One region of the Mangrovibacterium sp. genome, then DNA from elsewhere that is predicted to be linked to it. Evidence: riboswitches for the same ligand, from Rfam matches in the RefSeq annotation. Region 1 holds a riboswitch; the other holds the start of a gene.
What was found. A riboswitch is a leader RNA that binds a small molecule or an ion and turns the genes downstream of it on or off. The one in region 1 is predicted to bind thiamine pyrophosphate.
Positions count from the first base shown of each region.

Region 1 (7,461 bases):
AAAAAATACAAACATCTGATTGACGATGTTTATGCCGTATCGAAAAATGGCAATGGAAGCGGAGGTGGTCTAAAGTTACCTCGGGTCAATCTTCGCTTCGACTTAAATAAGCTGACCAAGAGATTGAAATAAATGAAAGCCATCGGAAAAGATGGCTTTTTTTATTGAATGCAGATGTGCAATGCTGCTTTTTATTTGTTTTTGAAGGAAAAGACAACTACTGATAACTATGGACAACCAATGACAACGTCTGGCCTATCGATATACATATTCCATTGTCCTGCTATTTGGGAAGTTCAACCAGTTTTTTTCGGCAGCCCTATCCACCAATGCGTTTCACTTTAAATCCCTGGTTCTTTAAAATATCCATCACCTTATCCCGAAAGTTCCCTTGAATCAAAATTTCTCCGTCGCGGGTTGATCCACCAACGCCACATTGCGTTTTCAGAATGCGTGCCAACTCTTTCAGTTCGTCATCGGTACCTTCAAATCCGGTAACCAGCGTTGCCGACTTTCCTTTGCGGCCTTTTTTATCCAGCTCAACATACAAGGTTTGTTTGTTAGCCGGAATCGAGGGCACTTTTTCCTGCTTTTCTTCTTCCTGTTTGTTTTGTGAGTCGGGTGAAATTGAAAAAGCCATCCCCAACTTATCTTTCCAGTCTTCTGCCATATCAAAGTTTTTTTCAAAAATAGGATAAAAAAAGGAATTCGAAGGTTCCTGAAAAATGTGAACAATGGGTGAACCTTTAAGCGGGCTTGGGGGTTTGAAAGGATGATTGAAGTTGAAAAGAAGAAAATGGCAAAACTCATCGAGGTAAACTCACTGCAGGATATACTTCCGGCATATCGGAATACAGCTATTAGCTTGTTGCTGGAATACCACAATTTGAATAAGACGTTCAAAAACTACAATCAGGCGCAGATCCTGATTGGGATGTGTATGGATAACCGGAAAAATTTGTGGATTCCGGAGAATTTTGCTTTTGTTATTCGATCGGGGGGAGCCAACTTGTTCTTTCACGAGTTTCAGGTTTCGTATGCCATTGGCGTTGGTGGCGTAAAATGTATTGCATTAATTGGGCATAACCATTGCGGCATGGAACAGCTGGATGAACAAAAAGAAGAATTTATAACTGGTCTGGTTCATAATGCGGGTTGGAAAGCCGAAAATGCAAGTTCGCACTTCGAGAATTTATCGCCTTTCTTCGAAACCGGAAATACCATCGAGTTCCTGCTTTGCGAGGTCGACCGACTGCGTAAACGCTACCCGAAAGTAATTGTAGCACCGCTATATTTTGATGTTGAAAACGGGAAGATTCTACAAATTGTACCCGATTAATTGAAAGATAAAAGGCTGCCCCGCAGGACAGCCTTCGATAGAATTAAAACTTGAAGTCAATTCCGGCAAAAAAGTTAATGCCTGCCTGCGGAAAATAGCCATCCATTTTGTAGCGTTCTCCACCATAGTAGTACGAGTAAACCCAGGCGTTACTCTCGTATTCGGCGTCGAAGAGGTTATTCACCATCAGGTGCAGCTTTATTTCTTTAAACAGCATTCCTTTCATGGTGTAATCCACTTTCAGGTTGTTCACAAACCAGGCATCCAGCTTCCTGTCGCTACTCGATGTATTGTCGATGTACTGGTCGCTCACGTAGTTCGAAAGCAAACTGATTGATAAGCCTTTGGCTGCTTGCAGACTCAATTGGCTATTTACAATAGTGTTAGGAGAGAACGACAGGTCGGTTTTGCCCAGCTTATTTTCTATTTGACCGCCATTGTCCCAATCATCCACATATTCGGTAAAGTTTTTAATCTTGTTTTGGCTGAAGGTTGCATTCACATCCCATTTCAGCGCGTGGGTAATTTTCAGTCCGCCCATCAGCTCAATACCGGCGCGGTAGCTGTCGGCGGCATTTTCCATAATGGTTGCTCCCACATCGTTGAGCTCCCCGGTTTGCACCAGTTGATTTTTGTACAACATGTAATAGAGGTTAGCCCCGATTGAGTAGTTGCGACGTCGGTAAGTATAGCCTGCTTCAAAATCATTGAGAGCCTCAGCAACCGGTTGCTTGCCGTTTGGATCGGCATCCACAAAATTATCGCGGTTTGGCTCGCGGTGAGCACGGGCATAGCTCAGGTACGCTTCGTTTTGTGCGCTTGGCTTGTAGTAAATACCCAACTTCGGATTGAAAAAATCGAATTTGTGTTTCTGGCTGATATCGCGCAGGTCGTCGTTTATTCCGGTAATGTTATAATCGATGTGGCGATATTGAAGATCAGCATACAAGTTTAAAGCTTCCGTCATTTGCAGGTTGTATTTCCCAAATACGTTGAAGTCTTTTTTCACACCTTTACCCCGGTACCATTCAAACTGACTATCGACGCTTGTTCCGCCGTACCAGTCTTCCACTGTCAGGTTATCACCCATATATTGTGCCCAGATTACGCGGCCAAAGTGGCGACCGTCGTATTCATTTAAGCCACCACCAAAGGTGAATGCATTGATGCCATCGTCGTAATTTAACGAGTAAGTAGCCCCGTAAAAATCGTTGTCCAGCCATTTGCGAACAACCATGTCTGTCACATCAATCCCTTCAGGAGCTGTCATTTGGTAATCCGCATAACTTTGGTCGTATTCGTAGTTCTCATAATATCCGCGGCCATAAGTATAATGCAAGGCTGCATTTAAATTCAGGTATTCATTGAATTTATGCGAAAAGTGCAGCTGATAATGGTCTTGCTGGTAATGATCGACGGCATTTTCATAGGTGTAGAAGTTGTATGTGCGGGCATCCGAATTGATCAGGTCGTTGTAGCGCTTCTGGTTTTCCCGTTCCGATCCCGACCACAACCAGTCGTCCAGGTAGCGTTGCATCCCCGCCTGGTCGTTATTCAATTTCACAGAAGGAACGCCGTACCAGGCCTGGTAAGTTTCTTCGAATCCTGAGAAAACATTCACCTTCACGATGGTATTTTCGGTGTAATAGCCACCCGAAACAAAGAAGGATTTCAGATTGGATGAAGCGCGGTCGATGAAGCCGTCAGACGTTACTTTCGACAAACGCACATCGAAGGCAAACTTGCCCAGCAGTCCTGTTCCGGCAGAAACCGTGTTTTTTAAGGTTGAATAAGAACCTGCAGAACTCCTTAGTTCGGCATAAGGTTGCTTGTTCAAGGTAGTTGTTTGCAGGTTGATGGTTGCTCCGAAAGCTGCAGCTCCGTTAGTTGAAGTTCCCACACCACGCTGTACCTGAATGTTGTCGATCGATCCGGCCAGATCGGGAATGTCTACGAAATAGGTTCCGTGCGATTCGGCATCGTTCATCGGAATGCCGTTCACTGTTACATTGATGCGGTTCAGATCGGTACCGCGAATGCGGAAGTTGGTATAACCCACGCCTGCTCCTGCATCTGATGAAGCTACCAATGAGGGGGTCATGGTCAGCAGATAAGGGATATCCTGTCCCATGTCGCGATTTTCGATGGTTGTTCGGTCAACCGATGTTTTGGCAACCGGTGTTTTATCTCCGGCGCGTGTTGCCGAAACCATCACTTCCTCGGTCATGATTCCCGATTGCTTTAAGCTGATGTTAATGGTTTTGTTGCTGTTCTTCAGCTCAACAGTTTGGCTTGTTTTGTCGTAGCCAATAAACGAAATGATAAGTTCATAAGTTCCCGAATGTAAATCCTTGATCTCAAATTTTCCGTTCGAATCCGCAACAGCTCCGGTGTACGTTCCGGCCAAAACAATATTGGCGCCAGGCAGTACTTCATGTTTCTCGTTCATCACGACACCGGAAATTGAATACTGTGCGAAAGTTAAGGTGGTCAGACTCATCATGACCAGTAGAAAAAATACTTTTTTCATTTTTTGAGTGAAAGTTTGGTTAATAAATAACCAATGAGGTGGAAACTCTCGTTCCCTTGTTGCGCCCTCCCTCCGCCGGCATTACCCGGATCAGGTTCTTTGGGTATGATCTCAGTCCGTTGTTTTAGGACACCCCATTGCTAATGGCGGCAAATTTAGATACAATCTAAATAATGCACAAGTTTTTTTAAACTTAAATCAGTTTTAGGATCGAAGAGGTACATTCAAAGGCATTGTAAACGAATAATTTACCTGAGAGTGTTTCTCCCGCTCCTGTAAGGATCTTCAAGACTTCCATGGCTTGTATACTGCCAATAATCCCCGGTAATGCGCCGAAAACTCCCTTTGGAGCACCATCAAACGACTGGTCTTCCGGTGCTTCCGGGAAAAGATCTTCGTAAACTGGTCCTCCCTGATAATTAAACACGGAAACCATCCCTTTAAACTCTTCGATGGAGCCATGAACCATGGGCTTTCCTTGTTGTCGGCAGGTGTGGCTAATCAGGTAGCGGGCCCGAAAATTGTCGGTAGCATCAACAACGACATCGTAAGCTTGAATCAGGCTGGCTGCATTCGATTCGGTTAGCCGTTCAAAAAAGGGTAATACCCGTACGTTCGGGTTGATCGCTTCCAGTACTTCTTGGGCATGGGTAACTTTAGCCTGTCCGACGACATCAGAATTATACAAAATTTGCCGTTGCAGGTTGGTCAAGCTTACGTTGTCATTATCAACCAGCCCCAGCAGTCCAACTCCGGCTGCAGCCAGGTACAGAGCAACCGGAGACCCGAGTCCTCCTGCGCCTATAATCAATACTTTGGCATCTTTCAATTTTTGTTGCCCGGCCTCCCCAATTTCGGGGAGCATGATTTGCCGGGCATATCTTTCTTGTTCTTCTAAATTCATGGTCTAGGCATGTTGCATATAAATATCCCAATCTTTCCAAACGACTTCGTATCCCTGGGACTTAAGAGCCGTCTCTACTTGAGCCGGGCTACGGTCGTCGTTGATCGAGAATTGTTCCAGCGATTCGTCTTTGGTGGCATATCCCCCGGGTTTAGTGCTGCTGCCGGCACTCATGGTCGTAGCACCTAGCTTGGCCAGGTTATCACGCATTGCTGAACTTTCACGGGTTGAAATTGATAGTTCCACATTTTCGTCCAGCAAGCGATAAGCACAAATGAGCTGAACAAACTCGCGGTCGTTAATCGGATAGTCCGGGTTGAAGCTCCCTGCATGAGGACGTAGTCGTGGAAAGGCAATGGAATACTTCGTTTTCCAATGGTGCTTTTTCAGGAACTGAAGGTGGAGAGCCGTGAAAAATGAATCAACCCGCCAGTCTTCGAGTCCCAGCAAACAGCCTAAGCCTGTTTTATGGATTCCGGCTTGTCCCAACCGTTCCGGCGTTTCCAACCGGTAACGGAAATTTGCCTTCTTACCTTTGGGATGATAAATGGGGTAGCGTTGTTCGTTATAGGTTTCCTGGTAGACATATACGGCATGTAAGCCGGCCTCAACCAAGGCCTTATATTCTTCGGTCTGCATGGGTTGCACTTCAATCGAAATCTGTGCAAACAACGGCTTGAGCAAGCTTATCATTTCCCGCAGATACCCGAAGCTTGCTTTACGCGGATGTTCACCGGTAACCAGGAGAAGGTGTTCGAATCCCAAATCCCGAATGGCTTTCGCTTCCTCCAGAACTTGTTCCTTCGTGAGTGTACAGCGGTTTATATCATTGTTGTGGTTAAAACCGCAATAGGTGCAAAAGTTTGTGCATTCATTCGATAAGTAAAGTGGGACATAAAGCTGGATGGTTTTGCCAAAGCGTTTGAGGGTTAACTCGCGGCTTTGTTGAGCCATTTCTTCCAGGTAGGGAGCCGCAGCCGGAGAAATCAACGCCATGAAATCGTCGATGTTTCTTTCGGTTTTGTTGAGTGCTTTTTCAACATCAGCAGCTGTTTTACTGTAAATCAGGGCCCGTGTCGAATCCCAATGGTAATGTTGTATCAGGTTGTAAAAATCCATCGTTTTTAATCTAAGAATGAAGTTAGCGGACTACTGGCTTCTGCATGATCGCGGATGGGAGCCAACTTGGCTTCCCGCGCAAGGGCTGCTGATTCGACAGCCAATTTGAAAGCTTTAGCCATCATGACCGGATTGTTGGAAACAGCAATGGCTGTGTTGACTAAAACAGCATCAGCGCCCATCTCAATGGCCTCAGTGGCATGTGATGGTGCTCCGATTCCCGCATCAACAATGACAGGGACATTGGACTGCTCGATGATGATACGCAGAAAGTCGCGTGTTTGTAAACCTTTGTTACTACCGATTGGTGCTCCCAGTGGCATTACTGCTGCTGTACCCACATCTTCCAGCTTTTTACACAAAACAGGGTCGGCCTGGATGTATGGAAGAACGACAAAACCGAGTTTGACCAATTCTTCAGTTGCTTTCAAGGTTTCTTCCGAGTCGGGAAGAAGGTAGCGGGGATCAGGGTGAATTTCCAGTTTAACCCAGTTGGTACCCAAAGCTTCACGCGCCAGTTGAGCTACAAAAACGGCTTCTTTGGCAGTGCGAACGCCTGATGTATTTGGAAGCAGATTGATACGTGGATGATTCAGGTGTTTGAGTAGATCATCATCGCTGTTGCTGATGTCAACGCGGCGCAAAGCCACGGTTACCAGTTCGCTCCCGGATTCGAGCAAAGCTTCCTCCATGATGGTGTTCGAACTGAATTTGCCTGTGCCGGTAAACAGGCGTGACTGAAATGTTTTGTCGGCTATTTTTAACAGTTTCATCTTTTGTTTTTTTAAGAAATTCTTTCGGTTGAGATAGTGGTTCGCTCAATGGCTTTCATCCATTCCCGGGTACTTTGCGCAATGCTGTCGTTTCTCCAAATGGCAGATGAAATTGCCAGTCCATGTAAGCCTGTTTGCATCAGATCTTTTGAATCGCTGAGCTCAACCCCACCGATTCCTACGACAGGGATATTGATGTTCTGTGCCATCATCTCCTTCAAGATTGATCGGTAACCGTCAAGCCCAAGTACGGGGCTCAGCTTCTCTTTGGTTGAGGTGAAACGAAAAGGTCCTAAGCCAATGTAGTCGACTCCCTGCTCCGCCAGGCGAATGATATCATCGATTGTATTAGCTGTCCCCCCAATGATGAAATTGTTGCCAAGCAGTTTGCGGGCTTCTTTGGGCGAGCAGTCCTGCTTCCCCAGGTGTACGCCGTCAGCGCCACATTGAAAGGCAAGTTCGGGATTATCGTTGATAATAAACGTAAAGTCGAATTGGGCTTTCAACGCTTTGATCTTCTTCGCTTCAGACAAAATCTGTTCATCGCTGTGCTTTTTCATGCGCAGCTGGATCCATCGGCATCCGCCCTCCAGTACCTGACGGGCTTGTTTTGCCGGACTGCAGTTTCCCGTTGGGTGCGTGATGAACTGCAGTTTTGCTATTGTGTTGCTCATAAACTCATTTTTAGCGGTTTTCGATAGAGCCGGTAGCTCTCTCTTTTGAGATTCATAAAACGATCAGCCACCCGGGACGGCGATTTGCCTTCCTGCCAGATGCTTCCAAGGGCTGCCATACC
Region 1 covers NZ_JBZQJF010000149.1:12,163-19,623, forward strand. Annotated here, with positions in the region: gene AC37HE_RS07880 (AMP-dependent synthetase/ligase) at 1-132, shown strand, start outside; gene AC37HE_RS07885 (translation initiation factor) at 320-670, opposite strand; gene AC37HE_RS07890 (carbonic anhydrase) at 797-1,339, shown strand; gene AC37HE_RS07895 (TonB-dependent receptor) at 1,383-3,869, opposite strand; TPP riboswitch at 3,920-4,016, opposite strand; gene AC37HE_RS07900 (HesA/MoeB/ThiF family protein) at 4,063-4,773, opposite strand; gene thiH (2-iminoacetate synthase ThiH) at 4,777-5,892, opposite strand; gene AC37HE_RS07910 (thiazole synthase) at 5,898-6,665, opposite strand; gene AC37HE_RS07915 (thiamine phosphate synthase) at 6,677-7,339, opposite strand; gene AC37HE_RS07920 (thiamine phosphate synthase) at 7,336-7,461, opposite strand, start outside.

Region 2 (7,461 bases), on a different contig from region 1:
CGTGGTCCGCATGCCGATAAAGTAATGGATGTGATCCAGAACCATCATTCGGTGGATATTCAGTGGGGAAATCATGATATTCTGTGGATGGCCGCAGCCTCGGGTATTCGGGCCAGCATATCTGGTGTAATCCGGATTAGTGCCCGCTATGATAACCTGGCGACTTTGGAAGATGCTTATGGTATCAACCTACTTCCTTTGGCAACATTTGCCTTGAAGACTTATGCCGATGATCCTTGTGAAGCATTTATCCCAATCAATACACCTGCTGAAAATACCGGTTCAACACAAGTTAAGCTGACCAGCAAAATGCATAAAGCGATCATGATTTTGGAGATGAAGCTTAATGGGGAGATTATCCGACGAAATCCGGAGATGCATATGGACGACCGTTTATTGCTGGATAAAATCGACTATACAAAAGGAACAATTACAATTGATGGCCGCGAATTGGAATTAACGGATAAAAATTTCCCGACGATTGATCCTAAAAATCCGTATCAGTTGACCGCTGAGGAAAAAGATTTGGCAGAAAAGCTTCGGTTCTCCTTCCTGAACAGTGAACGGCTGCAACGTCATGTGAAGACCTTATTCACCAAGGGAAGTACGTTTTTAACTTATAATTCCAACTTATTATATCACGGATGCATTCCCCTTGATGATGACGGTAATTTTAAGGAAGTTGTCATTCATGGAAAACCCTATAAAGGGAAAGAGCTTTGTGAACAATTCGATCAGGTATCGCGGCGGGCTTATTACAATCGGGAAAGACAAGATAAACGTAGTCGCGATCGCGATTATATGTGGTACTTGTGGAGCGGTGCCGATTCTCCCTTGTTTGGAAAAAAGAAGATGGCCACCTTTGAACGTTATTTCCTGAATGATAAGGATTCCCAGTACGAAGCCAGCAATAAATATTATAAACTGCGGGATGATCAAGAGACCTGTAAACGGATTTTGGAAGAGTTTGGTCTCGATCCGGAGAAGTCGCACATTGTTAACGGACATGTGCCGGTAAAAGTTGGAAAAGGCGAGAGCCCGGTAAAGGCTGATGGTAAGCTATTTGTTATCGACGGAGGAATGTCGAAACCCTATCAAAAAGTAACAGGCATTGCCGGTTATACCTTGATCTATGATTCATATAGCCTGATTCTGGCAGAACATGCTCCTTTCGAATCAAGTAGAAATGCTATTCAGGAAGAGATTGATATTGTTTCAACCCGAAGTATGATTGAGCGGGCAACCGATCGCATACTTGTCGGTGATACCGATAACGGAATCGATATTAAAAATCAAATTCAGGATTTGAATCGTCTTTTGGAGGCGTATCGAAAAGGAATCGTGAAAGTGAAAAGTGTTAGGTAGGATTGAATCTTGACCTCTGGGATCAATGAAGATCGCACAGTTTTTGTAAACTGATAATTGCTGTATCTTTGAAGATCGCTCAATTTCTACGAATTATGAAAACGCTACTACTTACGATTACATTTTTGGTTTGGTGTACACCTTTTCTAAAAGCACAAAAGATCCTGAAAAAAGAAATTCCTGATCGGCTGGTTGTATTAACTTTTGACGATGCTACGGCCAGCCAGTATGCTACTGTTGCTCCCTTGCTGAAGCAATATGGCTTCGGGGCAACTTTCTTTATTTGTGAGTTCCCTCCCAATTTTGCGGATTCCACAAAGTACATGAACTGGAGGCAGATTCGTGAACTGGATCAAATGGGATTTGAAATTGCCAATCATACCCGTCATCATGAACACATTAATAGTCTGAAAAAGGATAAAGCACTGGAGGTCCTGCATTATATTGACGAAAAATGTGATTCAATGGGCATTGCAAAACCAATCGATTTTGCCTATCCTGGTTATGGGTTAAACCAATCGGCCTTAGATATTCTGAAGGAGGAGGGCTACAAGTTTGCTCGTGCCGGAGGAAGTCGTCCATACAACCCGCTAACCGATCACCCGCTGCTGGTTCCGAGTTGGGCATGCAATGCGGAGAATAAAGCTGAAATTATGCAGGCTTTTACTGAGGCTAAGGATGGGAAAATTGTGGTGCTTACAATTCATGGCGTGCCCGATGCCGAGCATCCCTGGGTAACAACACCGCCAGAGCTTTTCAAAGAATACCTGGAATATCTGTCCCAAAACGATTATCATGTTATTGCCCTTCGCGACTTGTTGCAATTTGTTGATGTGAAGGAGGCGACGAAAGAAATTAAACCGGATTTCGGGCTCACACTGAAAAATTAATTACTACAATTCTATAAATTAATCAATGATGATGAAAAGAATAAGCATGCTTGTACTTTTTGTACTAAGCTTTTGCCTTAGCCGTGCGGAGAATTATCCCTATCGGAGTGACGTGCTGTGGGTGACAACGCCAAACCACGCGGACTGGCTTTATAAAACGAAAGAAAAGGCCACAGTTACTGTTGCTTTGTACCGATACGGAATGCTGCAGGATGGCGTGGAGATTAAGTATAGTATTGGTCCGGAGTTAAGACCGGCCGAGGATGAAGGAACTGTGAAGTTAAAAAAGGGGCAGGCAACAATTTCGTTGGGAACAATGAAAGAACCGGGATTTAAAGATTGCCGGTTAACAGTGACCTTCAATGGGAAAGAATTTAAGCACCATATAAAAGTTGGCTTTTCACCCGAAAAATTAAAACCATACACCCAATTGCCGGATGATTTTACGGCTTTCTGGGACCAGGCAAAGGCCGAGGCTGAGAAATGCCCAATGAAGGTTGAAAAGACTTTTGTTCCTGAGTTTTCGAGCGATAAAGTTGACTGCTACCTGGTGAAATTGCAGGCTTACGAAAAGAATGCTTTTGTGTATGGCTACCTGACCATACCTAAAAAGGCAGGAAAATTTCCGGTTGTTTTCTCTCCTCCGGGAGCTGGTATAAAACCCATGGATCCAACTAAACACCTGTTTTATGCTGAAAGTGGTTACATCCGTTTCGATATGGAGATCCATGGCATTCGGCCCGATTTAGAGAAGGATCGCTATACGGAAATCAGTCGTGCATTCGGCAAGGCAAACAACAGCTATTTGACCAACGGGCTTGACAATAGAGATAATTACTACATGAAAAAGGTTTATCTAAGTTGCGTGCGTGCGATCGATTACCTGACCTCGTTGCCGGAATGGGATGGTAAAAATGTGATTGCTCAGGGTGGAAGCCAGGGAGGCGCTTTGTCCCTGATCACAACAGCCTTGGATGATCGTGTAACCTTGTGTGCTGCCAATCACCCGGCATTGAGTGATATGGCTGCGTTTAAAGCAGGCCGTGCAGCTGGTTATCCGCATTTCGATCTTTATTTTAATGGCATGGATACGCCGGAAAAGATAAAGACAATGGCTTATTACGATGTGGTCAACTTTGCCCGGTTCATCAAAGTTCCGGTTTTCATGACTTGGGGATATAACGACAACGTTTGTCCGCCAACAACCAGTTATGCTGTTTACAATACCTTGACCAGCCCGAAGGAAGCCTTGTTGACTCCGGTAAATGAACATTGGGTATCTGAAGAAACAAGACATGTTATTTTAGACTGGATTTCATCGAAACTTAAATAGTCAGTTGGACACTTAACTCGTTTCCCAAGGATGATTGTTGCAAATTATCTTTACCTTTGCGCATCTCGTTGGGGGTGTCAGGCGATTGCCTGTCTGAGATCATACTCCGTGAACCTGAAATGTATCATAACAGCGTAGGGAAACGAGGATTGTAAAAAATCCAGATTTTGTAATATACAAGCCGTTTTCACTTCCTGTGAGGCGGCTTTTTTTTGGCCTTCCGCAGATGATCGTTTCAAAATTTTTGAACCATTAAAATTTGAAATGATGATTACAGTAAAATCAATCAGCGCCGATTTGGCTGCAGTACGCGAAAAATCTCCTTTAGTGCATAACATCACCAACTTTGTGGTTATGAATAATACGGCCAATGCCTTGCTGGCTATTGGAGCATCGCCTGTAATGGCTCATGCCGTGGAGGAAGTGAAGGATATGGTCAATATTGCCTCCGCCTTAGTGATTAACATGGGAACCTTGAACCCCGATTGGGTTTCAGGAATGATTGAAGCCGGAAAGGCTGCTACGTCGAAAGGTATTCCGGTGGTTTTCGATCCTGTTGGGGTTGGAGCTACACCATACCGCAACGAGGTGGCTGCACGTATTTTGGCTGATTGTAAGCCAACTTTCATCCGAGGCAATGCATCCGAGATTATGGCTTTGGCGAAGGAGAATATTGTAACCAAAGGTGTAGATAGCTCCGCGTCGAGCAATTCGGCGATTGAGGCTGCAAAGCGACTGGCCTTGGAGACAGGGGCCGTGGTTGTAATTAGCGGCCCTGAAGATTTTATTACCGATGGAACAGAAGTGCTTTCAACAAAGAACGGCTCGACAATGATGGCTCGTGTAACGGGCATGGGATGTACGGCAACTGCTGTACTGGGTGCTTTTGCCGGTGTAAATACGAATCGCATGGAAGCTGCAACGCATGCCATGGCTGTAATGAGTATTGCCGGGGAGATGGCTGCCAACAAAGCTGACGGACCGGGCACTTTACAGTTACACTTTCTGGATATGCTTTACAATTTAAGTGACGCGAATATTGCAGAAATCTATAAGTCGTAAGCATGAAAAACTTTGATTTAAGTTTATACCTGGTAACCGATCGGGGCTTGTCACTTGGTCGGCCGCTGGAGTACATTGTGGAGGAAGCAGTGAAAGGTGGCGTGACGATGGTGCAGTTGAGGGAGAAAGATTGCTCGTCGCTGGAGTTTTTCGAGCTCGGCCTTAAGCTGAAACAATTGCTTTCCCCCTTGAATATCCCATTGATTATTAATGATCGGTTGGACATTGCCCTGGCTGTTGAGGCTGATGGCTTGCACATCGGGCAGAGTGATCTACCCTGGCAAGTGGCTCGACAGCTGCTGGGACCGGATAAGATTCTGGGTTTGTCGGTTGAAAATATGGAGCAGGCAGAGGAAGCAAACCTCCTGGATATCGATTATGTTGGTGTTTCTCCGGTGTTTGCAACGCCTACCAAAACCGACACCTTTCAGCCTTTTGGTTTGGAGGGATTAAAAGAAGCTTGCCGAATAAGCAAATATCCGGCAGTAGCCATTGGCGGGATTAATGCGATGAATGCAGCTTCTATTATAGAGCAAGGGGCACAGGGAATTGCTGTTGTATCGGCCATTTCCTCGGCCGAGAGTCCGATGCTGGCCGCTAAAGATTTAAAAGAACGAATTCAATAAATTGATAGAAGATGACATGGAGTGAAAAGGCTTGGGCTGAATGTAAACCGGTCTTTGCTGAAATTCAAAAAATACCCTTTTTACATGAACTGATGAACGGGAGCTTGCCGCGGGAGAAGTTTTTATTCTACCTGCGACAGGATGCTTTTTACCTGGCAGAATACGGAAAGATCCTGGCTGCCATTGCTGCTCGTCTCGATCATAAAGAATTTCGGGAAGCTTTCCTGGGGTTTTCAGCTGATACTGTTGCTGTAGAGCAGGCATTACATCAATTTTACCTGAAAGATCAATCGGTTGAAGCAGAGCCGACACCTACCAATTTGCTTTATACCGGGCACATGTGGCGACAGTTGGCAAGTGCCTCAACCGAAGAAGCTTTAGCCTCTGTATTGCCTTGTTTTTGGGTGTACAAAGAAGTTGGTGATTTTATTCTCGCTAATCAAGCAGAAGGAGACAATCCTTACCAATCGTGGATTGATACCTACGGTGGTGATGAATTTGCCAAGGCTGTGGCTAAAGCACTATATATCTGCGATACCTACGCCGATAAGTGCACTTCGGCTCAACAGGAGCGCATGACACAAGCTTTCAAACTATCGTTTAAGATGGAATGGCTATTTTGGCAAAGCGCCTATGAATTGGAGAAGTGGCGTGTTTGATTGGTCAACTAAAGATTGAATCATGAAATTAAAAGAAATAGGGGAGTTTGGCTTTATCGATCGCTTTTCGGGATCGTTTAAAGAGCTGGTTACAAAAAATCTGACCGGCATTGGAGACGATTGTGCCATTTTGCCGATGAATGATGACGAAGATTTGTTGGTAACGACCGACCTGTTAATGGAGGATGTTCACTTTCTGCGTTCAGCCATCACTCCGGAGCAGCTGGGCTATAAGTCGGTTGCGGTAAACCTGAGTGATATTGCAGCGATGGGCGGAACTCCAATCGGAACCTTCCTGTCCATTGCTATTCCGCCGGATATGGATGTGGAATACCTGGATAAATTGATGGATGGTTACCATACTATTTCTCAAAAATACCAAGTGCCCCTGCTGGGAGGCGATACGACTAAATCAGTCAAGCATTTGGCGATTAATGTTTGCGTGCTGGGAACGATTAAAAAAGGACAGGCACGGATGCGCTCGATGGCACAAACCGGCGATATGGTTTGTGTAACCGGTCGTTTGGGCGACTCTGCCGGTGGCTTACAGGTTATTTTAGATGGACTTAATCAGTCCGAAGATCACAATTACCTGCTGGAGCGTCACCATCAGCCTGAACCGCGCTTACCCGAAGGAGCTTTTCTGGCTGCTAATGGTGGCGTGCATGCCATCATGGATATCTCAGATGGTATTGCGTCCGATCTGAAGCATATCCTGAAAGCATCTGCTAGATCAGCAAGGGTTGATTTGGATCAATTGCCGCTTTCGGATGAACTGAAGCGTGTTTCCCAAACTCAGGGCTGGAAGATTGATGAATTGGCCAGTGGTGGCGGGGAAGATTACGAATTGCTGTTTACGGTTGCTGCTGATCGGGTTGAGACTTTGCAAAACGCCTTTACCAGTCAGTTTGGAAAGTCCTTTACCGTTATTGGACAAATTGAAGAGGGGGAGCCCCAAATTCAGTGGTTACGAAACGGATGTGCTGTCGAGTTTAGCAAGGGTGGTTTTAATCATTTTGGATGATGAAGTTCCAAATTCCAAGTTCTAGGTTTCAAGTTTAAGAAAACACATGATGAGTTTAAATTATAAAAGAGTTTTAACGATCGCGGGAAGCGATCCAAGTGGAGGTGCCGGTATTCAGGCCGATTTGAAAACCATGTCGGCATGTGGTTGCTTTGGAACCAGCGCCATTACCGCAGTTGTCGATGAAAATACGGTGGGCGTATATGGTGTGCACCCAATTCCGGTTGACTTTGTGAAAGGCCAGATAAAATCGGTGTTAGACGATATTGGTGCCGATTCTATTAAAATTGGGATGCTGCATTCGTCGGAGTTAATCCGTGGAATTAAAGAGACACTGGAACCCTATCAAATTCGCAATATTGTGCTCGACCCGGTCATGGTCGCCACCTCGGGAGATAAGCTATTGCTGGATGAGGCCATTTCAACTTTGAAAAATGAATTGATACCAACCGTTCGGGTGATCACCCCAAATATTCCTGAAGCTGAAATTCTTTCCGGACAA
Region 2 covers NZ_JBZQJF010000129.1:3,324-10,784, reverse strand. Annotated here, with positions in the region: gene AC37HE_RS06830 (fructose-1,6-bisphosphatase) at 1-1,365, shown strand, start outside; gene AC37HE_RS06825 (polysaccharide deacetylase family protein) at 1,461-2,255, shown strand; gene AC37HE_RS06820 (acetylxylan esterase) at 2,302-3,588, shown strand; TPP riboswitch at 3,649-3,746, shown strand; gene thiM (hydroxyethylthiazole kinase) at 3,853-4,650, shown strand; gene thiE (thiamine phosphate synthase) at 4,653-5,276, shown strand; gene AC37HE_RS06805 (TenA family protein) at 5,288-5,935, shown strand; gene thiL (thiamine-phosphate kinase) at 5,958-6,959, shown strand; gene thiD (bifunctional hydroxymethylpyrimidine kinase/phosphomethylpyrimidine kinase) at 7,006-7,461, shown strand, end outside.
Region 2: another riboswitch for thiamine pyrophosphate. It lies ahead of thiM (hydroxyethylthiazole kinase); the one in region 1 lies ahead of AC37HE_RS07895 (TonB-dependent receptor).